Regions from separate parts of the Pantoea sp. GW821-FHT03E06 genome, predicted to be linked through region 2. Evidence: predicted binding sites of a transcription regulator. Region 2 holds the regulator's gene; the other holds the start of a gene.
What was found. Region 2 encodes PhoB, which activates phosphate uptake and scavenging genes when phosphate is short. Its sites were predicted from a motif close to CTGTCATAAAACTGNCNNAT; they were not measured.
Positions count from the first base shown of each region.

Region 1: the regulator PhoB is predicted to act here: its motif matches at 1,543-1,562, upstream of glpT (glycerol-3-phosphate transporter).

Region 1 covers NZ_JBWKUG010000001.1:206,783-211,210, reverse strand. The annotation lists gene AC07WB_RS00975 (YehS family protein) at 1-438, shown strand, start outside; gene AC07WB_RS00970 (carboxylate/amino acid/amine transporter) at 490-1,359, opposite strand; gene glpT (glycerol-3-phosphate transporter) at 1,699-3,039, shown strand; gene yigL (sugar/pyridoxal phosphate phosphatase YigL) at 3,073-3,873, opposite strand; gene pldB (lysophospholipase L2) at 3,911-4,428, opposite strand, start outside.
Region 2 covers NZ_JBWKUG010000001.1:993,523-997,950, reverse strand. The annotation lists gene AC07WB_RS04520 (PstS family phosphate ABC transporter substrate-binding protein) at 1-172, opposite strand, end outside; gene phoR (phosphate regulon sensor histidine kinase PhoR) at 351-1,664, opposite strand; gene phoB (phosphate response regulator transcription factor PhoB) at 1,679-2,368, opposite strand; gene sbcD (exonuclease subunit SbcD) at 2,566-3,783, shown strand; gene AC07WB_RS04500 (AAA family ATPase) at 3,780-4,428, shown strand, end outside.

The DNA of each region.
Region 1 (4,428 bases), 790 kb from region 2:
GATTTGAGCGATAGCAAAGTGGTGGAGATTTTTGCCTTAGCGGGAAGTGAAGTGCCGCTGGAAGATGTGCAGGCGTGGATGAAGAAGGATGACGATGCTGCGTTTCGCAAGCTGCCCGATGTGTTGATGGGTTACTTCCTCAACGGTCTGATTTTTTATCGTCGCGGTAAGAGTGAAGATGCGCCCGCACCGTCGATTGAGCGCCGCATGAACAATAATATTTTCATGAAGAAGCTGCGTATCGCCTTTGCGCTGAAAACCACCGATATTCCCGATGTGCTGCTGAAAGCGAACTTCAAGATTTCGCAGGCTGAGGTGGGCGCCATTTTCCGTAACCCGGATCATAAGAATTTCCGCGAGTGCGGCGACCAGATTCTGCGTAATTTCCTAAAGGGTTTGACGATGATTCATCGGCCGGGGCCAGTTAAGAAGGCGTAAATGGGTCGCCAAAAAATGGCGACCCTACGACACAGCGCTGAGATTTTGACTCTATGCGCTGCTTTTGGAACTACTGCCCAACACCCAGCGTTTATGCACATAAAGCGAAGCGAAGATCACAGCGGCACCGGCGAGAAAGCTCGGCCAGTGCGGTTTTTCCTGCCAGATCGCCAGATTCACCAGTAAGCCCGCTGGCACATGCATATTGTTCATAATGCCCAAGGTGCCCGCATCCACCTGCGTGGCGCCGTAGTTCCACATGAAGTAGCCCAAACCTGAAGCCACAACGCCCAACCATACCAGAATGCCCCACTGCAGCGACGTAGTAGGCAGTTTGTTGGGATTGCCCCACAGGCTCCAGGCAATGACGGCGATGATCACCGCACCGAGATAGAACCATGAAAACGCGGTGTGCTGCGGCATTGGGCGGGTTTCCTGCAGGCGCTTGTAGCCGACCATGCCAATGGCGAAGCAGATATTCGCCGCCTGCACCAGCAGCAAGCCAAACCAGAAATGGTCGCTCACTTTGTCATAACGAATAATCGCCGCCCCAATCACAGCCAGCATAGCGCTGAAGGCGTAGCCGATACGCAGCGGACGCCGACGGAGTAAATCGTAGATCAGCGTGACATACAGCGGCGTCATTACGGTAAACAGCAGGAACTCGGTCACGCTCAGATACAAGTAAGCTTCAAAGCTCAGCAAGTACATGATGCCGAGCTGCAGCATGCCCACCAGCATATACAGCAGGATGGTAGAAGCACGATAGCCGCGCCAGCGCAGGAAAGGCAAAAAGACGATAGCGGCAAGCGCTAAACGTATCAGCACAGAGAACCAGGAATCCACCTGACCCGCCAGATATTCCCCGATTAAACTGAAGGAAAAAGCCCACAGAATGGTGGTAACGATCAGTAACAGCACGGTAACGATCCCAAAATAAACAGTAGCGCTAGTGTAAACAAACTGTCGCGATCGGGCTGAATTATCTGGTTTACAATAGCGCAAAATATCGGCAATTAATCGTTATCGCTTCGCTTTATAACCCCAGTAAAATGCGCGAAATACAACATTTCCTGGTTTTTATCGCTCTTCATCGTCATCAAACTGTAACAAATGTGTCACATATCACAGTAACCGTACGTGACCATCACTATCCTTTGCGCGAAATGGAAACATCACCTTTCCGTTTATAACCTTTGCTGCATTTGCCCCAACCTGCTGGGAATTCATAACGATATCGCGCCCTAGAGGGCCACACTCATGTTGAGTATCTTCAAACCTGCATCGCATCGGCCCCAGGTGGCGGATGATCGTGTCGATCCGCTCTATCGTCGTCTGCGCTGGCAAATTTTCCTGGGAATATTTTTTGGCTATGCCGCCTACTATCTCGTGCGTAAGAACTTTGCGCTGGCGATACCTTATCTGGTTGAACAAGGTTTCTCGCGTGGCGATCTCGGGTTTGCGCTGTCGGGAATTTCTATCGCTTACGGCTTCTCGAAATTCATTATGGGATCAGTGTCGGACCGCTCGAACCCGCGCGTGTTTTTACCCGCTGGATTGATCCTCGCTGCAGCGGTAATGCTGTTTATGGGCTTCGTACCGTGGGCGACATCAAGCATCATGGTGATGTTTGTGCTGCTATTCCTGTGCGGCTGGTTCCAGGGCATGGGCTGGCCACCGTGTGGACGCACCATGGTGCACTGGTGGTCGCAGAAGGAGCGCGGCGGCATTGTGTCGATATGGAACTGTGCGCATAACGTTGGCGGCGGCATTCCACCGCTGCTGTTCCTTTTGGGTATGGCGTGGTTCAACGACTGGAAAGCGGCGCTGTATATGCCCGCGTTTTGCGCGATTATCATCGCTTTCATCGCCTTTGCGCTCATGCGCGACACGCCGCAGTCCTGCGGTCTACCGCCGATTGAAGCCTGGAAGAACGATTACCCGCCTGATTACAACGAGAACCACGAGCAGGAGCTGACGGCAAAGCAGATTTTTATGCAGTACGTTTTGCCCAATAAGCTGCTGTGGTATATCGCGCTGGCAAACGTGTTTGTTTACCTGCTGCGCTACGGCATTCTCGACTGGTCGCCAACCTACCTGAAAGAAGTAAAACACTTCACACTGGATAAGTCCTCGTGGGCTTACTTCTTCTATGAATATGCTGGTATTCCTGGCACGCTATTGTGCGGCTGGATGTCAGATAAAGTCTTTAAAGGCAACCGAGGCGCCACCGGCGTGTTCTTTATGACGCTGGTGACCATTGCCACCGTGGTGTACTGGCTGAACCCGCCCGGCAATCCAGGCATCGATATGCTGTGCATGATTGTGATCGGCTTCCTGATTTACGGTCCGGTGATGTTGATTGGTTTGCACGCGCTGGAGCTGGCTCCGAAAAAAGCGGCGGGAACCGCGGCGGGCTTTACCGGGCTGTTTGGCTATCTTGGCGGATCGGTCGCGGCGAGTGCCATTGTCGGCTACACCGTAGATTACTTCGGCTGGGATGGCGGCTTCATCGTGATGATTGGCGGATCGGTGCTGGCGGTGATTCTGCTGCTGCTCACCATGATGAGCGAACATAAGCACAAGAAACAGTTGGTATAACCAGAGCGGGCCGGCAATCACCGGCCCGTTTTTTTAGGCGAGGAACAGCTTACGCAAGGTGTGCGGCACCGCATCGTCCGCGTTGCTGCCAATCACTTCCAGCGTTGGCAAGGTGTCTTTCAGGCGCTGCTGCGCATTACGCATGATGCAGCCTTTACCTGACATGCTGAGCATCTCCACATCATTCATGCCGTCGCCAAAGGCGATGCACTCTTTCAGCGAGTAACCCAACTGTTTGGAGACGGCTTCCAGCGCGTGACCTTTGGAAACGCCACCCGCCATCACTTCCAGACAGGTCGGCAGCGAGAAGCTGACGTTCACGCGATCGCCCCAGCGTGCTTCTATCGCCTGTTCCATCGGAACCAAACGCTCAGGATCATCGCAGGTAAAGAATACTTTGCTGATCCCGTCGGTTGGCAGCATACCCGGCTGATAAACCTGATAGTTGAATACCGATTCGCGGAAATAGTCCTGTTCGTCCGGACGATGGCGACTCATGAACCATTCGTCGTCACGATAGACGTGCGTCAGAATATGCTCATCGTGATACTGCAGGCCGTACAAATCGCTGGCAATATCGGCGTCGAGATTGTGGCTAAACACCAGTTCGCCATCAGCGTTGTGCACGCGCGCGCCGTTAGAGGTGATCATGTAAGCCGGAATGCCGAGCTTATCGCGCATTTGTCCCACATCGATATAGTGACGGCCGGTAGCAAAAACAAAGTGGATGTCACGCGCCACCAGTTCCTGCAGCGTGGTGCGCGCGAACGGAGTTAAACGGTGTTCCGGAGAGAGCAGCGTGCCATCCAGGTCGGATGCGACGATGTGATACATGTAAACCTCGGGTATTGATATCGGTAATTAATATTTGTTAAGCGTGATGTTCGAAGAAATCCACCACCGCATTTAGCGCTTCAGCACGCATCGCATCTTTTTCGAACAAGATCTCATGGCGTGCGCCTTTGATGACATAGGGCGCGTTGCCGGCACAGGGATGCCCTGCTTTGGCCATCTCCGCACAAAAGAGATCCTGTGAGCGGTTATCCACCACATCATCTTCGCTGGCCTGCAGCAGCAGGGTTGGCGTGGTGATTTTCTCGATCTGACTAAAAATGTTACGTCCAGCCTGTACGCCTTCACGCACCCAATGATAGGTGGGGCCGCCGACGCGAATCGCCGGATCGTCGGCGTAAAATCGCAGGTTGCGCCGGTAGCGCTCACGGCTGTGCGTCAGGCGGTTGATGCCAAACGGACTGGCGCGCCAGCGTCCGGTTCCCAGCGCATAACCTTCGCGCAGCGCGGGGAGTTTTTCCGTCCAGTCGAGAATACGGTGCGCCATCCAGTCAGGCAGCGGCAGCACAATGCCAAACATCGGCGCGGAAAATACGG
Region 2 (4,428 bases):
GTACCTGCACGTTCACACCCGGTGACTGGCGGCTGAAATCTTCCCCCCACAACGTCATCAGGTAACCTAGCGTATCCGATCCCACGCTGCTGAGATTACCCGTCAGCATAGTTTGTTGGGCGTGCGCTAAAGCAGAGCAAAGCAGCAAGCAGGAGAGCAACAGCGATTTCATGAGTGGTTCCGCAATTCAATAAGGGCTCTATTCTGTCGCGGCGCGATTTATCGCGCAATTAAATGCGTCATGGCAGCCAGCGAGGCGCGAATAGGTCGCCATGAATGGCGCCCCTACGTTTGCGGAGCTGGGTTTTCGTAGGGTGCGCACCTGAATGCATAGGCAATAAATTGACTCACTAGGTGTTAACACGCTCTTGAGCCACGTTAGCCACAATCAACCGTGGTGGCAGAAGAAAGCTGAAGCAGGTTTCCTGATGCGGCACGCTGGTGATCTCCAGCCGCGCATTATGATGGCCCAACGCGTGTTTCACGATCGCCAGCCCTAGCCCGCTACCGCCGGTGGCGCGCGAACGTGCTTTATCCACGCGATAGAAGCGTTCAGTCAGGCGCGGCAAGTGCTGCTCGCTGATGCCGGGGCCGTCATCGCACACCTTAAACTGCGCGCCTTGTTTGGTACGCAGCCAGCTGATGTCGATACGCGTCCCTTCCGGCGTGTGGTTCACCGCGTTGTACACCAGATTGGAAATGGCGCTGCGCAGTTGCTCATCATTGCCAAATACTTTGAGATGCGGATCGGTATGGAAATGGAGGGTATGACGTCCCTGACTCAACGTTTCTGCTTCATGCTGCAGCAGCAGCAGCATGCCCGGCACATCTACCGTCTCTTTCAGATCGATGGCCGGCGCCGCTTCAATACGCGATAAGGTCAGCAACTGTTTTACCAGGCTGTCCATGCGGCGCGTTTGCTCTTGCATGGTGTGCAGCGCTTTGCTGCGCGTGCGCTCGTTCATCACTGCGTCATCCATCATTTCCAGATAACCCTGCAACACGGTGAGCGGCGTGCGCAGTTCATGACTAACGTTGGCAAAGAAGTTACGTCGCGCGCCTTCCAGCTGGTGCATCTGGGTGACATCGCGCGCCACCATCAGCCATTGCCCTTCACTGTAAGGCATCACGCGGAATTCCATATGATGCTGATTATTGAGGATCTGCGTCAGCGGCGCGTCAAAATTGCGCTGACGGATATAGCGGGAAAACTCGGGATAGCGCAGTAAGTTGAGGATGTTCTGCCCGTTATCCTCTGGCCAGCGCAAGCCCAGATGCTGCTGCGCCAGGCCATTACACCAGAAAATGGTGCCCTCTTCGGTGGTAAGCACCACGGCATCCGGCAGCGATTCTGCGCCGCTACGGAAACGTTTGATCAGGTTACCCAGCTCGCGCCGACGCCGGCGGTTACGCAGCTGCATCTGATACAAACCGTAAAACAGCGGTTCCCAGCTACCGCGCCCGGCAGGCGGCGTCATGGAGCGATCGACCCATAGCCAGTGCGACAGGCGCATGAGATTCCTGAAGTGCCAAAACAACACGCCGGTGACGGCAATCAGTAGCAGCCACGGCAGATAACCGAACAACAGACCGAGCACCAGCGCAGGTAAACACACCAGCGCCAGCTCAATCAACAATCTCTTCCAGGAGAGTCGTTCCAGCACGGTAAAAACTCCGTTTAGTAGCGGGCAGAGAAACGATACCCTGTTCCGCGAACGGTTTGAACCATGCGATCGTGGCCGGTGAGCTCCAGCGCTTTGCGTAAACGGCGAATATGCACATCGACGGTACGATCTTCGACATACACATTGGTGCCCCAGACGTGGTTCAACAGCTGCTCGCGACTGTAGACGCGTTCCGGGTGGGTCATAAAGAAGTGCAGTAATTTATATTCGGTCGGTCCCATCTCCAGCGGCGTGGTTTCGGACATCACGCGATGCGAGGAGGGATCGAGGCTTAAACCCTGCATCTCAATCACCTCTTCCACCGCCATCGGTGAAATTCGGCGCATGACCGCTTTGATACGCGCCATCAACTCTTTCGGCGAGAACGGCTTGGTGATGTAATCATCCGCGCCCACTTCCAGGCCACGCACGCGATCTTCCTCTTCACCGCGCGCTGTCAGCATCATCACCGGAATGTCGCGCGTCATCGCTTCGCGTTTCAAATGTTTAATAAATTGAATGCCACTGCCACCGGGCAACATCCAGTCCAGCAGAATTAAATCAGGCCAGGGTTCGATCAGCTTACCAATCGCGCTGTCATAATCTTCCGCCTCAATAGGCTGGTAATCATTCTGTTCCAGCACGAAACATAACATTTCACGGATGGGAGCTTCGTCTTCCACAACCAAAATGCGCTTAGCCATTGTAACTCCTGCTAGTGTGACACCGTGTCACTGGGATTTGCGGCGCCATTATGCGTCAGTTTTATGACACTTTTATGAAAACCCCGCCCCGTGATAAATAGATAAAAAACAGAAATGTGACAAGCAAAATCCCCTTTTTTCGTTTGCTACTGAAGCCGTTATACTTGCGCATTGTTTTTATTTAGCAGGAAGCATACATGCGCATCATTCACACCGCTGACTGGCATCTTGGCCAGTTCTTTTACAGTAAAAGTCGCGCCAGGGAACATCAGGCGTTTCTCGACTGGCTGCTGGATCAGATTGTGCAGCATCAGGTGGATGCGCTGATTATCGCCGGCGATCTGTTTGATACCGGTTCGCCGCCGAGCTATGCGCGTGAAATGTTTAACCGCTTTGTGGTGGCGCTGCAGCCCTGCGGCTGTCAGCTGGTGGTGCTGGCGGGCAATCACGATTCGGTTGCCACCCTGAATGAATCGCGCGAGCTGCTGGCCTGCCTGAATACCCAGGTGATCACCAGCGCCACACCGCAGGGCGAGCAGCAGGTGCTAACGCTGAAGCAGCGCGATGGCGCGCCGGGCGCGCTGCTGTGCGCCATTCCTTACCTGCGCCCGCGCGATATTCTGCGCAGCCAGGCCGGACAATCCGGGCGCGAGAAACAGCTTTCGCTGCTGGAAGCGATCGAGCAGCACTATCAGCAGTGCTTTGCCGCCGCCCTGGCGCAGCGCGAGGCGCTGACGAACAAACTGCCTATTATCGCCACCGGCCATCTCACCACCGTTGGCGTCACCAAAAGTGACTCGGTGCGCGACATCTATATCGGCACGCTGGATGCCTTTCCGGCGCAGGCGTTTCCACCGGCTGATTACATTGCGCTCGGCCACATTCATCGCGCACAGCGCATCGCTAACAGCGACCATATTCGCTACAGCGGCTCGCCGATCCCGCTCAGCTTTGACGAACTTGGGCGTGAAAAGAGCGTGTTTCTACTGGAGTTCAGCGCCACGCTTGATGCCGTTACGCCGTTGACCATTCCACTATTCCAGCCGATGCAGATGCTTAAAGGCTCAATGGCGGAGATCGAACATCAGCTGGCGCAGTTCAGCGAGCGCGCCAGCGAACATCCTACCTGGCTGGATATTGAGATCACTACGCAGGAATATCTCAGCGATTTGCAGCGCCGCATCGAAGCATTAACAGAAAATCTACCGGTTGAAGTGCTGCTGGTGCGCCGCAGCCGCGAGCAGCGGCAGCGCAGCCTGGAACGTCTGGAAAACGAAACCCTGAGCGAATTAAAAGTCGAAGAGGTTTTTGCCCGCCGCCTGGCGCAGGAAGAGCAGCTGGATGCTGAGCAGGCCGAGCAGCTGACGCTGATGTTCCGCCGCCAGCTTGCAGCGCTGGAGAATCCATCCGCATGAAAATTTTGACGCTCCGATTTAAAAATCTCAATGCGCTGCGCGGCGAATGGTTTATCGATTTCCGTCGCGAGCCTTTCGCCAGCAACGGCCTGTTTGCCATTACCGGTGCCACCGGCGCGGGCAAAACGACGCTGCTTGATGCCATTTGCCTGGCACTTTATCACCAGACGCCGCGCCTTGGCGTGCTGTCGCAAACGCAGAATGAGCTGATCACCCGTGACACCGCCGAATGTCTGGCAGAAGTGGAATTCGAAATCAAAGGCGAAGCCTGGCGCGCCTTCTGGAGCCAAAACCGCGCGCGCGGTCTGGTTGACGGCAAATTGCAGGCGCCGCGCGTCGAGCTGGCCCGCGTCGCCGATAATCAAATCATCGCCGATAAAGTGGGCGACAAGTTAAAAGCGATCGAAACCTTATCAGGGCTGGATTTCGCCCGCTTTACCCGCTCAATGATGCTGTCACAGGGCCAGTTTGCCGCCTTCCTCAATGCGAAACCTGGCGAACGCGCCGAGCTGCTGGAAGAGCTCACCGGCACCGAGATCTACGGACAAATTTCGATTCAAATCTACGAACGCTGGCGCAGCGCACGTGGCGAGCTGGAGACGCTGCGCGCCCGCGCGGGCGGCATGTTGCTGCTGGATGAAGCGC